2 regions of the Rhodococcus sp. PD04 genome follow, and region 1 is predicted to be linked to the other one. Evidence: riboswitches for the same ligand, from Rfam matches in the RefSeq annotation. Region 1 holds a riboswitch; the other holds the start of a gene.
What was found. Region 1 has a riboswitch for cyclic di-AMP ahead of U9J23_RS04405 (resuscitation-promoting factor Rpf1 domain-containing protein). Riboswitches for the same ligand answer to the same signal wherever they lie in the genome.
Positions count from the first base shown of each region.

Region 1 (3,824 bases):
AGTGGTCGAGCTCGCGTGCGATCGCCCGCATGACCTCGGAGATACGCTGCCCGGTCTTGCGGTCGGGGTAGCGCCCGCGCCGCAGATCGGGCTGGACCGCCACTTCGAGCAGCTTGATCATGTCCTCGACCATGCCGTGCAGCTCGTCCGGCGCGCGGCGCTTCTGCTGCGCGGGAGCCTCGCGGCGGCCCTGCCGCAGCGTGGGCTGCTCGAGGAGCTCGACCTTCAGCGCCTGCGGTCCCCGGCGGCCCACCGCCATACCGAACTCGACGCGCTGGCCGGGCTTGAGCGCTTCCACTCCCTCCGGGAGCGCCGAGGCACGGACGTAGACGTCCTCACCCTCGTCCTGGGACAGGAAGCCGAAGCCCTTCTCGACGTCGTACCACTTCACCTTGCCGGTCGGCACCGCGCTCACCTGCTCCTCGACAGCTGTGCCCCAAGCGGGGCAACCCGTTCATCATGCAAAACAACGCGCCCCGGCTCGGTCGAGCGGGACGCGTAGACACCTGTCAGTGTACCCGCAGAGGTGGGTCCACCCCCGAATCGTCTTCCCGCTCCCGGACGTCACCGTTCGCCTCCGCGGCGACTACCGTGGTCACGTGGGTACTTCATCTTCGGATTCGTCTGCCGCCCCGCGTAACGGCCTCCTGAAGGCCGCGATCGCCTGCTTCGTCGTCGGCGTGGTGGCGGTCCTCGCCATCTTCCTCACGCCGGCGCTCACCGACGGCAGCCCCGGGCTCGTGCTGTATCTGTTGACCCTCGCATGGCCGTTGGGATTCGCCCTCGCCATCGCCTTCGCGCTGCGCTCGGGCCGGCGCGCTCGGAACGGAGACCGGACATGAGGATCCTGCTCAACATCATCTGGCTGATCTTCGGCGGGCTGTGGCTCGCGCTCGGTTACTTCGCGGCCGGTCTGATCTGCTGCATCCTCATCATCACCATCCCGTTCGGCATCGCGTCGTTCCGGATCGGCATCTACGCGCTGTGGCCGTTCGGCAAGACGACGGTCGAGAGGCCGACCGCCGGCGCCATGTCGCTGATCGGCAACGTCATCTGGATCCTGGTGGCCGGCATCTGGCTGGCCCTCGGCCACATCGCCACCGCGATCGCCATGGCCGTCACGATCATCGGCATCCCGCTCGCCGTCGCGAACCTGAAGATGATCCCGATCTCCCTGATGCCCCTGGGGAGGGAGATCGTTCCTGTGGATGCCCGCCCGAGTTACATGTGATCTTTCTCACATAACAAGCGGATAACGGGCGGGACTCGAAACGGATTTTCGGGTACCCGAACCCCACTACCTGGGACTTTATTCCCTGGTCTGCGCCGCGCACGTCCGTCGCCACGCGAATCGGCGCGTTATCAATTGGTGACACTTCGCCCTCGGAACCGTTACCGTCATGTCCGGTCGAACCGCCTGGCTCGACCGGTCCGGAACCGCCGCGCCAAATTCCTGTCCCGTGGTTCCGGAAGTCCCGACGAACGATCCACAGGGGACAGGAAACGGGGGACCCACCGGTCTCCCAGGAACCGATCGGCCCACAGCCGGACGGTGTCCAGGAGGCCCGGGCCGACGCAACCGCGACGGTCCTCGGGGTGAAGCCGAAGGCGCTCCCAACGGAGCGACACGGCCGGGCAACCTCTTCAGCCCGAACCCGACAGCTGACCTCGTAGGTGCGTACGGAGAGGAACACGGAACCGACATGAGCGGACGCCATCGCAAGCCCACCAATACCGGTCGTACCGTCGCGAAGTTCGCGCTGACGGGTGCAGTCCTCGGCGTCACGGGTGTCGCGTTCAGCGGCACCGCCGCTGCCGCTCCCGACTCCGACTGGGACCGCCTCGCACAGTGCGAGTCCGGCGGCAACTGGGGCATCAACACCGGCAACGGCTACCAGGGCGGCCTGCAGTTCTCGCCGAGCACCTGGAACGCCTACGGCGGCCAGGAATACGCTGCCACGGCCCACCAGGCCAGCCGCGAACAGCAGATCGCCGTCGCCGAGCGTGTCCTCGCCGGCCAGGGTTGGGGCGCATGGCCCTCCTGCTCGTCGAGCCTCGGACTGTCGAGCGCGCCCACGCAGCGCTCCGTCGACGCCGCCCCCAGCGCTCCCGCCGAGACCCCGGCGCCCGCCATCCAGAACGCTGTCCCGCAGCTTCCGGAGACCCCCGCTCTCCCCGCCGAGGTCCAGGGCATCCTGGCCGGCTTCGAGCAGGGCGTCGCCGCACTCCAGGACGCCGGCGTCGAGCTCGACCCGAACATCCTGGACGCCGTTCGCGCGGTGCTCCCGCAGTAACACCCCGAACATCCCGGAAGGGCCCCGCACCGATCACGGTGCGGGGCCCTTCCGCATATGCGGACGAGCTCGTTCCTCCCTCACACGACGACGCCCGGCCCCACGAAGGGACCGGGCGTCGTACGGAAGAGCCTGTTCGGTGATCCGCGATCGGATCAGCGGTTGATCACCGTCTTCGGATGCGTGTAGGGCAGGTCCTCGACCGGCAACGGGAACACGGTGTCCTCACCGTACGGGGAGAGCGGACCGGAACGCGTGGACGACAGTTCGGTGACAGCGTGCTCACCGTCGGCCAGCTCGGGCCATCCGTGGTCGACGTAATGCTTTTTCGAAGAGGTAGCCATGCGCTCATTTTGGCAGGTGAGTTCGGGGCCTGCTACCGCAGGTCTCTAATCTGGAGGGGATGTCCCCGACCACGCCCGCTCCCGACACCGCCACGGACTCCCTCGCCCGCTGGCTGGCAGGTCGACGCGACACGGATCTGGCCGCCACGCTGCGCGCCCGTCCCGATCTCGTGGTGCCGCCGCCGGCGAGCATGAACGTGCTCGCGAGCCGAGCGCAGCAACGCGCCTCGGTCTTCCGTGCGGCCGACGAACTCGACACCGCCGCCTTCGGGATCATCGAGGTCCTGGCCCGTCTCGGAGCGGTGGACACCCCCGTCTCCCGCGCCGCCGTGCTCGACGAAGTCTCCGGCCGCATCAGCGCGAGGAATCTCGACCGGATCCTGTCCACCCTGCGCTCGCTGCTGCTCGTGTGGGGTTCCACCGACGAGCTGCGTCTCGTCGCCGCCGCCGTGGACGCCGTTCCGTGGCGCGTCGGACGCACCGGCGACGTCACCGGACCGTCCCGGCAGGAACTCGACGACCTCCTCGCGGCCCTCCCGCCCGAACAGCGGAGCATCCTCGACACCCTGTCGCGCACGTCCCCGATCGGCCGGACCCGCGACGCCGCACCGGACACTTCCGCCGACCGGCCCGTGCAGAAACTGCTCGCCGCCGGGCTGCTCTTCCGTATCGACGACGAGACCGTCGAACTCCCCCATCGGGTGGGCCAGGCGCTGCGCGACGACGCCCCCTTCGATCCGGCGGCGCTCGCTCCCCCGCGCGCACCGAAACCCACCCGCTCGACCGCCGACGTCAACGCGACCGCTGCCGGTGCCGCCCTCGAACTGCTGCGGCACTGCGAGGACGTTCTCGACACTCTCGGGGCGCAACCCGCTCCCGTCCTCAAGGCCGGAGGGCTCGGCGTCCGCGAACTGCATCGCGTCGGGAAGGCGGTCGGACTCGACGACGAGGAGACGGCGCTCGTCGTCGAGGTCCTCGCGGGTGCCGGTCTGATCGCGCGCGGCCTCCCCGAGCCGCCGACTCCCGGGGACGACGACCACTGGGCCCCGACCACCGCTACCGACGCGTGGCTCGCGTCCACCCCCGCCTACCGCTGGGCCGTGCTCGCCGGTGCCTGGCTCGACCTGCCGCGCCGGCCCTGGCTGATCGGCCGCCGCGACCAGAACGACAAGCCGGTCGCCGCACT
Region 1 covers NZ_CP142143.1:941,306-945,129, reverse strand. Annotated here, with positions in the region: gene U9J23_RS04420 (cold-shock protein) at 1-406, opposite strand, end outside; gene U9J23_RS04415 (hypothetical protein) at 600-842, shown strand; gene U9J23_RS04410 (YccF domain-containing protein) at 839-1,231, shown strand; cyclic di-AMP (ydaO/yuaA leader) riboswitch at 1,519-1,693, shown strand; gene U9J23_RS04405 (resuscitation-promoting factor Rpf1 domain-containing protein) at 1,704-2,294, shown strand; gene U9J23_RS04400 (hypothetical protein) at 2,450-2,638, opposite strand; gene U9J23_RS04395 (helicase-associated domain-containing protein) at 2,698-3,824, shown strand, end outside.

Region 2 (3,824 bases), 2.2 Mb from region 1:
GATCCGCGACAGGGCGGCGCGGAGCGCGGCGCCGTTGCTGCCGGGGACGAGGTGCTGCAGGATCTTCTCGGCGTCGAGGCCCGGAGGGAAGGGAGTGCCGGCGAGTTCGGCCTTCTCCGCGTCGCTCAGCGCCTCGAAGGCGTTCAGGACCCCTTCGATCTGCTCCTCGAGTTCGGCCTGTCGCCGCTGGAGTTCGTCGCGGAGGGTCTGGGCCTGCTCGGCGGCGGCACGCGCCTCGTCGGCGGCATGCTGCGCGGCGACGGCCGCCTCGGCCGCAGCGGCGGTGGCCGCCCGGAAGCCCTCGACCTCACGCGAGGTCTGCTCGCCCAGGACGTCGAGCAGGACCATCTGGTCGAGCATCTGCTGGGGCGAGTCGCTCACCATGACGGCGAACAGCCGGTTGGTGCGCGCACCGCGGTAGTTGGCCCGCGCGAGCTTGTCGACGGTGGGCTTGAAGCGGGCGATCTCGGCGCGAGCGGCGCCGAGCGCGTCGTCGGCCTGGCCGGCACGCACCTCGGCCTCGTGCTGCGCAGCGACCTTCGCTTCGAGATCCGCCCCGGCGGCGTGCAACGCCTCGGTGGCCTGTTCGCTGCGACGCGACAGATCCGCGAGGTGCTCGAGGCGTGCTGCCGGGCTCTCCCCTGCGGGTTGCGCCGTCGCCGGCGCCAGGGTGAAACCGAGGACCATCATCACGAGGGCTACGACGAGCGCCGGACGGCCGGTCCGTCGCCTGTCCTGCACTCGTACGAGGTGCTTCGTCCTGTCGGAAACCACGTGGGCTCGCATCCTTTCCCAAAGGTCTCGATCAGGTTACGGAATTGCATAGGTTTGTGTCTACCTGCGAGTAGCCCTCCCACGCAGCGGCCGTTTGTGCAAGCAGTTCGCGCATCGGCAGGGACATGCAGACACACGAGGAGGGTGGGTCCGGTACGTACCGGACCCACCCTCCTCGGGCAGTGCGTCGGCGCTGGAGCGGGGGTGCTCAGCCCGATCGGAAGCGACGGGCGCCGACCGATCAGAAGCGACGGGCGCCGTCGACGGGCATCGAGTTCAGCGGTGCGATCTTGACCGGCTGGCTCGAGGTGGAGGCGTGCACGATGTTGCCGCCGCCGATGTAGATGCCGGTGTGGCTGCCGCCGTAGAACGACACGACGTCACCGGGCTGCAGAGCCGCGACGTCCACCGGGGCACCGGCGGAGGCCTGCTCGTAGCTGGTGCGCGGGACGCTCAGACCGGCCTGCTTGTAGGCCCACTGCACGAGACCCGAGCAGTCGAAGGAGCTCGGGCCGGCAGCGCCGTAGACGTAGGGGGCACCGATCTTCGACTGTGCGGCGTCGGCAGCGCGCTGGCCGACCGAGCTGAAGGGGGCGGTGAAGGAACCGGCCTGAGGCGCGGGGGCCGCCTCGGGGGCCGGCGGAACGATGTTGGCGATCTCCGGCGGCACGGTCACACCGGCCGGGAGGTCGAACGTTCCGACACCGGGAATGTTGATCGGCTCGGCCATCGCCGGGCCGGCCGAGACGGTGACTGCTCCGAGAGCAATGGCACCGGCGACGAGTGCGCGCCGGACGGTGCGCTTGCTGTTGTTCGAAACCACGAGGGGACGTTCTCCGTTTCTTCCGTTCACCCGCCGACCGAGTTAGCTGACGGGTTCGGGCCGGAAGATCAGCCCTACCCCTCCCCGCGAGCGGCGGAGGGGATTCACCCCGAGTACTACGTGTGGGTCCCCGGCTCACTGCTCCCACAGACGAGAGAAGCGATTAGGCGGTAACCGTGCGGCTCCGACCCGGGGGTGGGGCGGAAAACTCTCCGCTCGGTCTCGAAAAGATTACGAAACGGCATCGGTGAAGTCGACCGCCTCGCCGTGCAGCCCGACCGTTTCGGCCCGCTCCTGGGGGAATGCCGCCGCGGGGCAACGGTCCGATAACGGCGCGGTAACGGCCACTGTTCGACGCACCTCCGCCCGAAGGAGGCCCGGCGCCCGTTTCACCCGAGTCCTTTCCGGAAGAACCAGGTCAGGGCGCCCTGACTCACCGACCGTCGAGGAGGCGATGCGCCCGATTCGCCGGATTGTCGTTCTCGGAGGCCGATCGGTCTGTTTTCCGGCCTCCGCATACCCCTCATCGAGCCGAAAAGAACGCAGTGTGATCCTCGTCTCCCCCGTGCTCCGAACCCCGCTCCGAAGCCCGCTCGGCGGCGTGTCGGTGACGCTTCCTAGGCTCTGCCGCATGACCTCGCCGCAACCATCCGCCCTCGGCGTGCAACTCGGTTTCGACGAGCTCGACACTCCCCTGCGCGAGACCACCTTCGTCGTCGTCGACCTCGAGACGACGGGCGGGAAGGCAGCCGAGGACGCCATCACAGAGATCGGCGCGGTGAAGATCCGCGGGGGCGAGGTGCTCGGCGAGTTCGCGACCCTCGTCGATCCGGGGCGACCCATCCCCCCGTACATCGTGCAGCTCACCGGCATCACCACCGCGATGGTCTATGCGGCTCCCAAGATCGAGGAGGTGCTGCCCGCCTTCCTGGAATTCGCGTCCGGAGCGGTGCTCGTCGCACACAACGCCGGATTCGACGTCGGCTTCCTCAAGGCGGCCACGGCGCAGTGCGAACTCGCGTGGCCCCGCTTCCAGGTGCTGTGCACCGTCAAACTGGCCCGCCGCGTCCTCGGACGCGACGAAGCGCCGTCGGTGAAGCTGTCCGCGCTGGCCGAACTGTTCCGGGTCTCCACCGTGCCCACCCACCGCGCCCTGGACGACGCACGCGCCACCGTGGACGTCCTGCACGCCCTCATCGAACGGGTCGGCAACCAGGGCGTCCACAGCCTCACCGAGCTGCGCGACTACATGCCGGTGGTCACCGCCGAGCAGAGGGCCAAACGCGCACTCGCCGCGCATCTGCCGCGCAAACCGGGCGTCTACATGTTCCGCGGCCCGTCCGACGAAGTGCTGTACGTCGGCACGGCGGTCGACCTGCACCGGCGTGTCCGTACTTATTTCACGGGCTCCGAGACGCGACCGCGGTTGCGCGAGATGGTCGCGCTCACCACACGCATCGATCACGTCGAATGCGCCCACGGGCTCGAGGCCGGCGTCCGCGAACTCCGATTGATCGCGGCCCACACCCCTCCCTACAACCGCCGGTCGAAGTATCCGATGCGCGGTTGGTGGATCATCCTCACCGACGAGGCGTTCCCGCGCTTCGCCGTGAGCCGCACCCCCGGACCCGACTCGGTCGGCCCGTTCTCGGTGCGCGCCGACGCCGCGGATGTCGCGGCACTGCTCGCGGAGATGTGCGGTCTGCGCACGTGCACGCGCAGGATCGGCCGTACGGCCCGCCACGGCGACCGCTGCCCGCCCGTCGCCGTCGGGGGTTGCGCCGCAGCCTCCTTCGGGGTCCAGGACGCCTCCGCCTACGCGGCCCAGGTCGAGCGTGCGCGCGCGGTCGTCCGCGGGACCGCCGACGATGCCGTCGAAACGGCGCAGGAGCGCCTCGACGCCCTCGTGCGCGACCAGCTGTTCGAGAACGCCGCCCGTCTGCGCGACCGCCTCGCCGCCGCCCTCGTCGCGCTGCGGCGCACGCAACGCCTCGCGGCACTGGCGGCCGTCGACGAACTCGTCGCCGCGCGACCGCGGGCCGAGGGCGGATGGGAGTTCGCGGTCGTGCGCGCCGGTCGTCTCGCGTCCGCAGGGGTGGCGCCGCGCGGTGTGCGCCCGATGCCCGTCGTCGAGGCGATCGTCGCCGCGGCCGAGACGGTGCGGCCGTCACCCGGCCCGCTCCGGGGCGCGTCCCCGGAGGAGATCGGTCTGGTCGCACGATGGCTC
Region 2 covers NZ_CP142143.1:3,166,719-3,170,542, forward strand. Annotated here, with positions in the region: gene U9J23_RS14605 (C40 family peptidase) at 1-741, opposite strand, end outside; gene U9J23_RS14610 (C40 family peptidase) at 1,016-1,597, opposite strand; cyclic di-AMP (ydaO/yuaA leader) riboswitch at 1,613-1,777, opposite strand; gene U9J23_RS14615 (DEDD exonuclease domain-containing protein) at 2,229-3,824, shown strand, end outside.
Region 2: linked by a shared signal. The riboswitch ahead of U9J23_RS14610 (C40 family peptidase) and the one ahead of U9J23_RS04405 (resuscitation-promoting factor Rpf1 domain-containing protein) in region 1 are both predicted to bind cyclic di-AMP.